3 regions of the Xanthobacter sp. 126 genome follow, and region 2 is predicted to be linked to each of the others. Evidence: predicted binding sites of a transcription regulator. Region 2 holds the regulator's gene; each other region holds the start of a gene.

The links. Region 2 encodes LexA, which represses DNA repair genes until DNA is damaged. Its sites were predicted from a motif close to TGTTCNNNNTGTGTTCNG; they were not measured.
Region 1: the regulator LexA is predicted to act here: its motif matches at 1,220-1,237, upstream of recA (recombinase RecA).
Region 3: the regulator LexA is predicted to act here: its motif matches at 1,498-1,515, upstream of XAN126_RS0120335 (PA0069 family radical SAM protein).

Annotation. Positions count from the first base shown of each region.
Region 1 is NZ_JAFO01000001.1:2,359,297-2,361,560, reverse strand. It holds gene recA (recombinase RecA) at 70-1,155, opposite strand; gene XAN126_RS0111310 (SDR family oxidoreductase) at 1,433-2,239, opposite strand; gene XAN126_RS0111305 (glutathione S-transferase N-terminal domain-containing protein) at 2,256-2,264, opposite strand, start outside.
Region 2 is NZ_JAFO01000001.1:2,590,956-2,593,219, reverse strand. It holds gene glp (gephyrin-like molybdotransferase Glp) at 1-416, shown strand, start outside; gene lexA (transcriptional repressor LexA) at 575-1,285, shown strand; gene XAN126_RS0112360 (ComEC/Rec2 family competence protein) at 1,406-2,264, opposite strand, start outside.
Region 3 is NZ_JAFO01000001.1:4,298,070-4,300,333, reverse strand. It holds gene XAN126_RS0120340 (VOC family protein) at 1-81, opposite strand, end outside; gene XAN126_RS0120335 (PA0069 family radical SAM protein) at 92-1,474, opposite strand; gene XAN126_RS0120330 (aa3-type cytochrome c oxidase subunit IV) at 1,644-1,796, shown strand; gene XAN126_RS0120325 (Re/Si-specific NAD(P)(+) transhydrogenase subunit alpha) at 1,833-2,264, shown strand, end outside.

The DNA.
Region 1 (2,264 bases), 230 kb from region 2:
AAACGGGCGGAGACCATCCGGCCCCCGCCCGCACCGAAATCCGTCAAGGCGACGTCCGCGCCCGGCGCATCAGGCGTCGGCGGCGGACCCCTCGGCGTCCTCCTCCGGATCGCCGGCGAGGATCTTCTCGGCGATGAGGCCGGCATTCTGGCGGATAGCGGCCTCGATACGCCCGGCGATCTCCTGGTTCTGCTTCAGGAAGGTCTTGGCGTTCTCGCGACCCTGCCCCAGGCGCTGGCTGTCGTGGGAGAACCAGGCTCCGGACTTCTCCACCACGCCGGCCTTGACGCCGAGATCGAGCAACTCGCCCGTCTTGGAGACACCCTCGCCATACATGATGTCGAACTCGACCTGCTTGAACGGCGGCGCCAGCTTGTTCTTCACCACCTTCACGCGGGTCTGGTTGCCCACCACCTCGTCGCGTTCCTTGATGGCGCCGATGCGGCGGATGTCGAGGCGGATCGAGGCATAGAACTTCAGCGCGTTGCCACCTGTGGTGGTCTCCGGCGAGCCATACATCACGCCAATCTTCATCCGGATCTGGTTGATGAAGATGACCATGGTGTTGGACTTGGAGATGGAGGCCGTGAGCTTGCGCAGCGCCTGGCTCATGAGGCGGGCCTGAAGGCCCGGCTGGTTGTCGCCCATCTCGCCGTCGAGTTCGGCCCGGGGGGTGAGGGCCGCCACCGAATCGACCACCAGCACGTCGACCGCGCCAGAGCGCACCAGCGTGTCGGCGATCTCCAGCGCCTGCTCGCCGGCGTCGGGCTGGGAGATAAGCAGGTCGTCAAGGTTCACGCCCAGCTTGCGGGCATAGATCGGGTCCAGCGCGTGCTCGGCGTCGATGAAGGCGCAGGTGCCCCCGCGCTTCTGCGATTCGGCGATCGTGTGAAGCGCGAGCGTGGTCTTGCCCGAGGATTCGGGCCCGTAGATCTCCACGACGCGTCCCTTGGGCAGGCCGCCGATGCCCAGTGCGATGTCGAGCCCCAGCGAACCGGTGGGAATGCTCTCGATCTCAAGGGCTTTCCCGCCCTTGCCGAGCCGCATGATGGAGCCCTTGCCGAAATGCCGCTCGATCTGCGAGAGCGCGGCATCCAGCGCCTTGGTCTTGTCCATGGAAGAACCTTCGACGAGTCGGAGTGTCGCCTGAGTCATCGCCGCGCTCCGGTGCGGGTGCAAGGGGAATTAAGAACGCTGTGTTTGTACCCTTTTTGTTCTCAGTTCGCAATATGTTCTCTTTGGTCCCGGCATGTGGTGGAAGCGCGGTCGCTCTTTGTCGCTGGAGCACCAACAGGATGCCGGAATAAATGTCGCTGATGTCGGACGGTGGACGACCTCAATGCGCTGATAACCGGAGCGGGTCGGCACCACCGCCGCCCTGTCGGGGATCGACCGGCAGAGCGACGTGGCATCGGCGTGGAGGCGTGAGCGCCTAGAGGGCGGCGTGGTCGCGCACGGCTTCGCCGAGGGCATCCTTCAGGGTGGCGAAGCGGGCATCTAGGGCGAGCGGGTCGGTGCGGTTGAGGGCGATCATCTGCGCCCGCGCCTCCCCGCCGCGCACCACCTCGAAGGCATCGGCCGCGATGCCAGCCACGACCGCTTCAGCCACCGCCTCGGCCGGCTCGCGGCTGAAGCCGCCCCCCGGACCGGCCCGGCTGCTGCGCATCATCGGCGTGTCGGTGGCGCCGGGATAGACGGTGAGGACGCGCACGCCTTCTCCCGCCAGTTCCCGCCTGAGCGCCTCGTCGAAGCGCGCGAGGCCAGCCTTCGCCGCCGCATAGGTGGCGTAGAACGGCATGCCGATGAGCGCGATGGCGGAGGTGATGTCCACGATCAGTCCCTCCCCGCTCGCTCGCAGCGCCGGCAGCGCGGCGCGGGTGAGGAGGATGGGCGCGATCAGGTCCACCTCGATCATGGCGCGGATGTCGGCCTCGCTCGTCTCCTCCAGCCGGCCGGCGCGCACGCCGCCGGCATTGTTGATGAGGATGTCGAGGCCGCCCAGGGCCGCCACCGCGCCGTTTAGCATGGCGGCACGGTCCGCGGGATCGGTCACATCGCCGGAGATGCCGTGGACCTCGGCTCCGGACGCCTTGAGTGAGCCGACCGCCTCCGCCAACACGTCCGGCCGGCGGCCGGTGAGCGCGAGGCGCGCGCCGTCTACCGCCAGAGCGGTGGCGATGGCGCGGCCGATGCCGCTCGATCCGCCGGTGAGGAGGATTCGCTTTCCCTTGATCTTCATGGCGTTGCCTGCCCCTTCACTCCGC
Region 2 (2,264 bases):
GGGTCGATCTCTCGGTCCACAAGATCGCGCTCAGGCCCGGCAAGCCGCTCATGTTCGGCCATCGTGGCGATGTGCGGGTGCTGGGGCTGCCGGGCAACCCGGTGTCGTCCCATGTCTGCGGGATGGTCTACCTCGTCCCCCTCATCCGCGCCCTGCAGGGCGATTCCCGCCCCGGCCCCGAGACCGTGCCGGCGCGCCTCGCGGCGGACCTGCCGCCCAACGACGTGCGGCGCGATTTCATGCGCGCGACCCTTGAGCGCCGGGCGGACGGCTCGATCCACGCCATTCCCTGCGCCTCGCAGGACAGCGCCATGCTGAGCATTCTTTCCGCCGCCGACTGCCTTCTGGTGCGCCCGCCATTCGCCCCGGCGGGCCGCGTCGGAGACCCCTGCGAGATTATTCCCTTCGCGGATTGAGCCCTTAACGGAGCCTTCACCACTTGCGGAACACAAAAGGAACAGATAAAGACTGTTCATGATTTGTTTCGCGGCGCGCCGGGCTGGATGCGCCTTGAATCGGGACCGGCCGAGAGTGCCTGTTCCGCGGCGGTGCGTGCAAGGAACGGGGCCAGGGAATGCTCACTCGGAAGCAATATGACCTTCTGCGCTTCATCCATGAGCGGCTGAAGGAGACCGGTGTTCCCCCCTCCTTCGACGAGATGAAGGAAGCGCTGGACCTGCGCTCCAAGTCCGGCATCCATCGCCTGATCACCGCTCTGGAAGAGCGCGGCTTCATCCGCCGCCTGCCCAATCGCGCCCGCGCGCTGGAGGTGGTCCGCCTGCCCGACAGCGTGGCGCCGGGCCTCGCCTCCGCCCGGTCCGCAGGCCGGGGCTTCTCGCCCTCGGTCATCGAGGGCAGCCTCGGCAAGGTCCGCCCCGTGGCGGAGGATGACGAGGCGGGGCAGGTGGTCTCGGTGCCGGTCATGGGCCGCATCGCCGCCGGCTCGCCCATCTCCGCCATCCAGAGCCGCAGCCATACGCTGAACATCCCGCCCGAGATGCTGGGCTCCGGCGAGCACTTCGCCCTCGAGGTGCGCGGCGACAGCATGATCGAGGCCGGCATCCTCGACGGCGACACGGTGCTGATCCGCAAGTGCGATTCCGCCGACACCGGCGACATCATCGTGGCGCTGGTGGACGACGAGGAAGCCACCCTCAAGCGCCTGCGCAAGAAGGGCGCCTCCATCGCGCTGGAGGCCGCCAATCCGGCCTACGAGACCCGCATCTTCGGTCCCGACCGCGTGCGCATCCAGGGCCGCCTGATCGGCCTCATGCGCCGCTACTGATCCTCATTTCTCCCGCGGGAGATCCGGGACGGGGTGAGGGGCGCGGTGGTCCACGCTCAACGGGCGCCTGCGCTTTTTTGAAGGCGTTGCCCCTCACCCCGACGCCTTGCAATTGTCGTATCAGGGAGCGGTGGCGTCGGTCTGCGGATCGCCTGCATCGACCGCCCCTCGCTCGGGTGCGAGGTCTGGCGGCAGCGGCGCCATCCACGGCCGGGACACTGAGGGGCTGCGGCTTCGCTCGGCCACGAGGGCGCCATCGCGCAGGGTGAAGGCTAGCGTTCCCGTCCGTGCGAGTTTTTCCGGTGTCAGCACCTCGGCCGGGCAGGCATGGGGCGGGGCATCGCGGGTGACGACCATGCGGGCATTCAGGCAGTCCGCCTCCAGGCTCTCGGCGCGCCGGGAGACGGCGATGGTGCCGCCGCCGGGCAGAGGCGCAGTGCAGCCGAGCGGGTCGCACATGAAGGCGGAGGCGAGGTCCTTACTGCCGGCCGTGCGGCGATCACCCTCCCGCGTCAGCCATTGCTCCACCACCAGCTTCTGGCCCGAGGCGCCGAGCACGGAAAGCCGCCCATCCGGCATCCGCACCGCCACCGTCTGCGCATCGGGCGCGATGAGGAGGTCCGGCTTCAGCGGCGTTCCCGCCACCAGCGCGGCGAGGCCGAAGGGCACCAGCGCCGCGAGGGTAAGCACGCCGCGCAGCAGGCAGAGGGCCAGCAGCGCGAGGGAGAGCCAGAGCAGCGTTCCGGCACCGATGAAGGCAGCGCGGATGTCGGCCCCCGGCAGCGTGCCCACCCAGTCGGACACCGCCGTCATGATCTCGATGCCCCGGCCCATCACCGGCCAGGCCAGATGATCCCAGCCGAACGGCATCAGCAGCACGCCCGCGAGCCCCGCCGGCATCACCAGGAAGGAAACGGCCGGCATCGCCGCTAGATTGGCGAGAAGCCCATAGGGCGCCACCCGCTGGAAGTGGAAGATG
Region 3 (2,264 bases), 1.7 Mb from region 2:
GGCGCGATAGAAGGCGGCGGCGCGCGACAGGTCGGACACGCCGAGCGTGACGAGGTGGAGCCTGAGATCGGGTGCAGTCATGCTGGGCTCTTCAAGCGAACAGGTCGAGCTGCTCGCCCGCCTGCTTGGGGTGGCGGAAGTGTGCGGTGGTCAGCTTCAGTCCCCGCCCCGCGAGGCCGAGGCGGCGGGCGGCGATCTCGAACCTACGGCCCACCGTCCAGGCATATGGGCCTTCCCCCCGCCCTCGCTTGCCGAACGTGGAGTCGTAATCCTTGCCGCCGTGCATCTGGCGGATGAGGTTCAGCACGTGACGGGCCTTGTCCGGGAAATTGGCCACCAGCCATTCCCGGAACAGGTCGGCGATCTCCAGCGGCAGGCGCAGCATCACATAGCCGGCCTCGGATGCCCCGGCGGCCTTGGCGGCGTCGAGGATGCGCTCGATCTCCATGTCGTTCAGCGCCGGGATCAGCGGCGCGGTGAGGACCGCGGTGGGAATGCCGGCGTCGGCGAGCCGGCGGATGGTGCCGAGGCGCACATGGGGACTGGCGGCGCGCGGCTCCATGGTGCGGGACAGGTGCGGGTCGAGCGTGGTCATGGAGATGGCGACCTTGGCGAGGCCCTTTTCCGCCATCGGCCCGAGGATATCGATGTCGCGCACCACCAGCGCCGATTTGGTGACGATGCCAACCGGATGGCCGAAGTCCGCCAGTACCTCCAGGATTCGCCGCGTCAGCTCATAGCGCCGCTCGATGGGCTGGTAGGGATCGGTATTGGTCCCCATGGCGATGACGCGCGGCTTGTAGGAGGGGTGCGACAGCTCCCGAGCCAGCAGTTCCGGCGCGTCCGGCTTCACGAACAGCTTGGTCTCGAAGTCGAGGCCGGCGGAGAGGCCCTGATAGGCGTGTGTGGGCCGCGCGAAGCAATAGATGCAGCCGTGCTCGCAGCCCCTGTAGGCGTTGATGGAGCGATCGAAGGCGATGTCGGGGGACTGGTTGCGGGTGATGATGGTGCGCGCCCGCTCCTCCGTCACCTCGGTGCGGAAGGGCGGCAGGTCTTCCAGCGTCTGCCAGCCGTCGTCGAACAGCACGCGGGCGGCAGGCTCGAAGCGCCCAGCAGCGTTGGAGACCGCGCCCCGGCCGCGCCGCCGGTCCGCCTCCACGCCGGTCCCGACCTCGCCGTCCAGCGGCGGCGGCAGGGCAGGGGGCGGCGCTCGGCGTTCCTCGGCGAGCCGGCCCATGATCCGATCGCTCCGGGTCTTCACCGGCGGCGAGGCGATGCGGGCGTCGCCGGATGCAGTCTTGGGCTGTGCCGCCTTGGCGGGAGCTGCCTTGGCAGGAACAGCCTTGGCAGAAACGGCCTTGGGCGATGCCGTCCTGGTGGCCTTCAGGGCGGGAGCGATCGGCGCGGCAATTGGTCCCCCCGGAACGGGCGGGGCGGCTGTGCGCGGGCCGTGGGAATCGGATGCGGGGCTCATGCTTAAAAAGCTAGCACCGAAAACGGAACATAACAAGAACATGTGGTGCGACGCAAAGGGCTCGCGGGCCGCGCCGTTCAATCTGGCATACTGTACACCAGAAGGCAGTTGCCAGACATTCCCATCTCCGGTAAAGGCGTCAGAAGACGCTTAGGAGCAGGGGGATAAGATGGCTGAACACGCCACGATCGAATACGCCACGGCAGACGGTAACGATTATCCCGAGCACGAGCGCACCTACGCCATGTTCACTGCCCTCGCCAAGTGGGGCACCATCGGCGTTGCTGCCATCCTCGTCCTGATGTGGATTTTCCTCCTCTGACCCGCTGAGCGGCCGGAGCACCGGAGACATCAAGAAATGAAAATCGCTGTTCCCGCCGAGATCGATCTCGGCGAGCCGAGGGTTGGCGCGACCCCGGATACGGTGAAGCGTCTCGTCGCACTGGGCGCATCCGTGACCGTGGAGAGCGGCGCGGGCGTGAAGTCCGGCATTCTCGACTCCGACTTCGTGGCCGCAGGGGCCACCATCGCCCCGTCGACGGCGGATGCGCTGAACGGCGCCGAAGTCGTACTGAAGGTTCGCCGGCCGACGGAAGCCGAACTTTCGTCGTACAAGCCCGGCGCCCTGGTCCTCGCCATCATGGATCCCTACGGCAATGACGCGGCGCTCGCCGCCATGGCCAGTGCCGGGATCGCCTCCTTCGCCATGGAGCTGATGCCGCGCATCACCCGTGCGCAGGTGATGGACGTACTCTCCTCGCAGGCGAACCTCGCCGGCTATCGCGCGGTG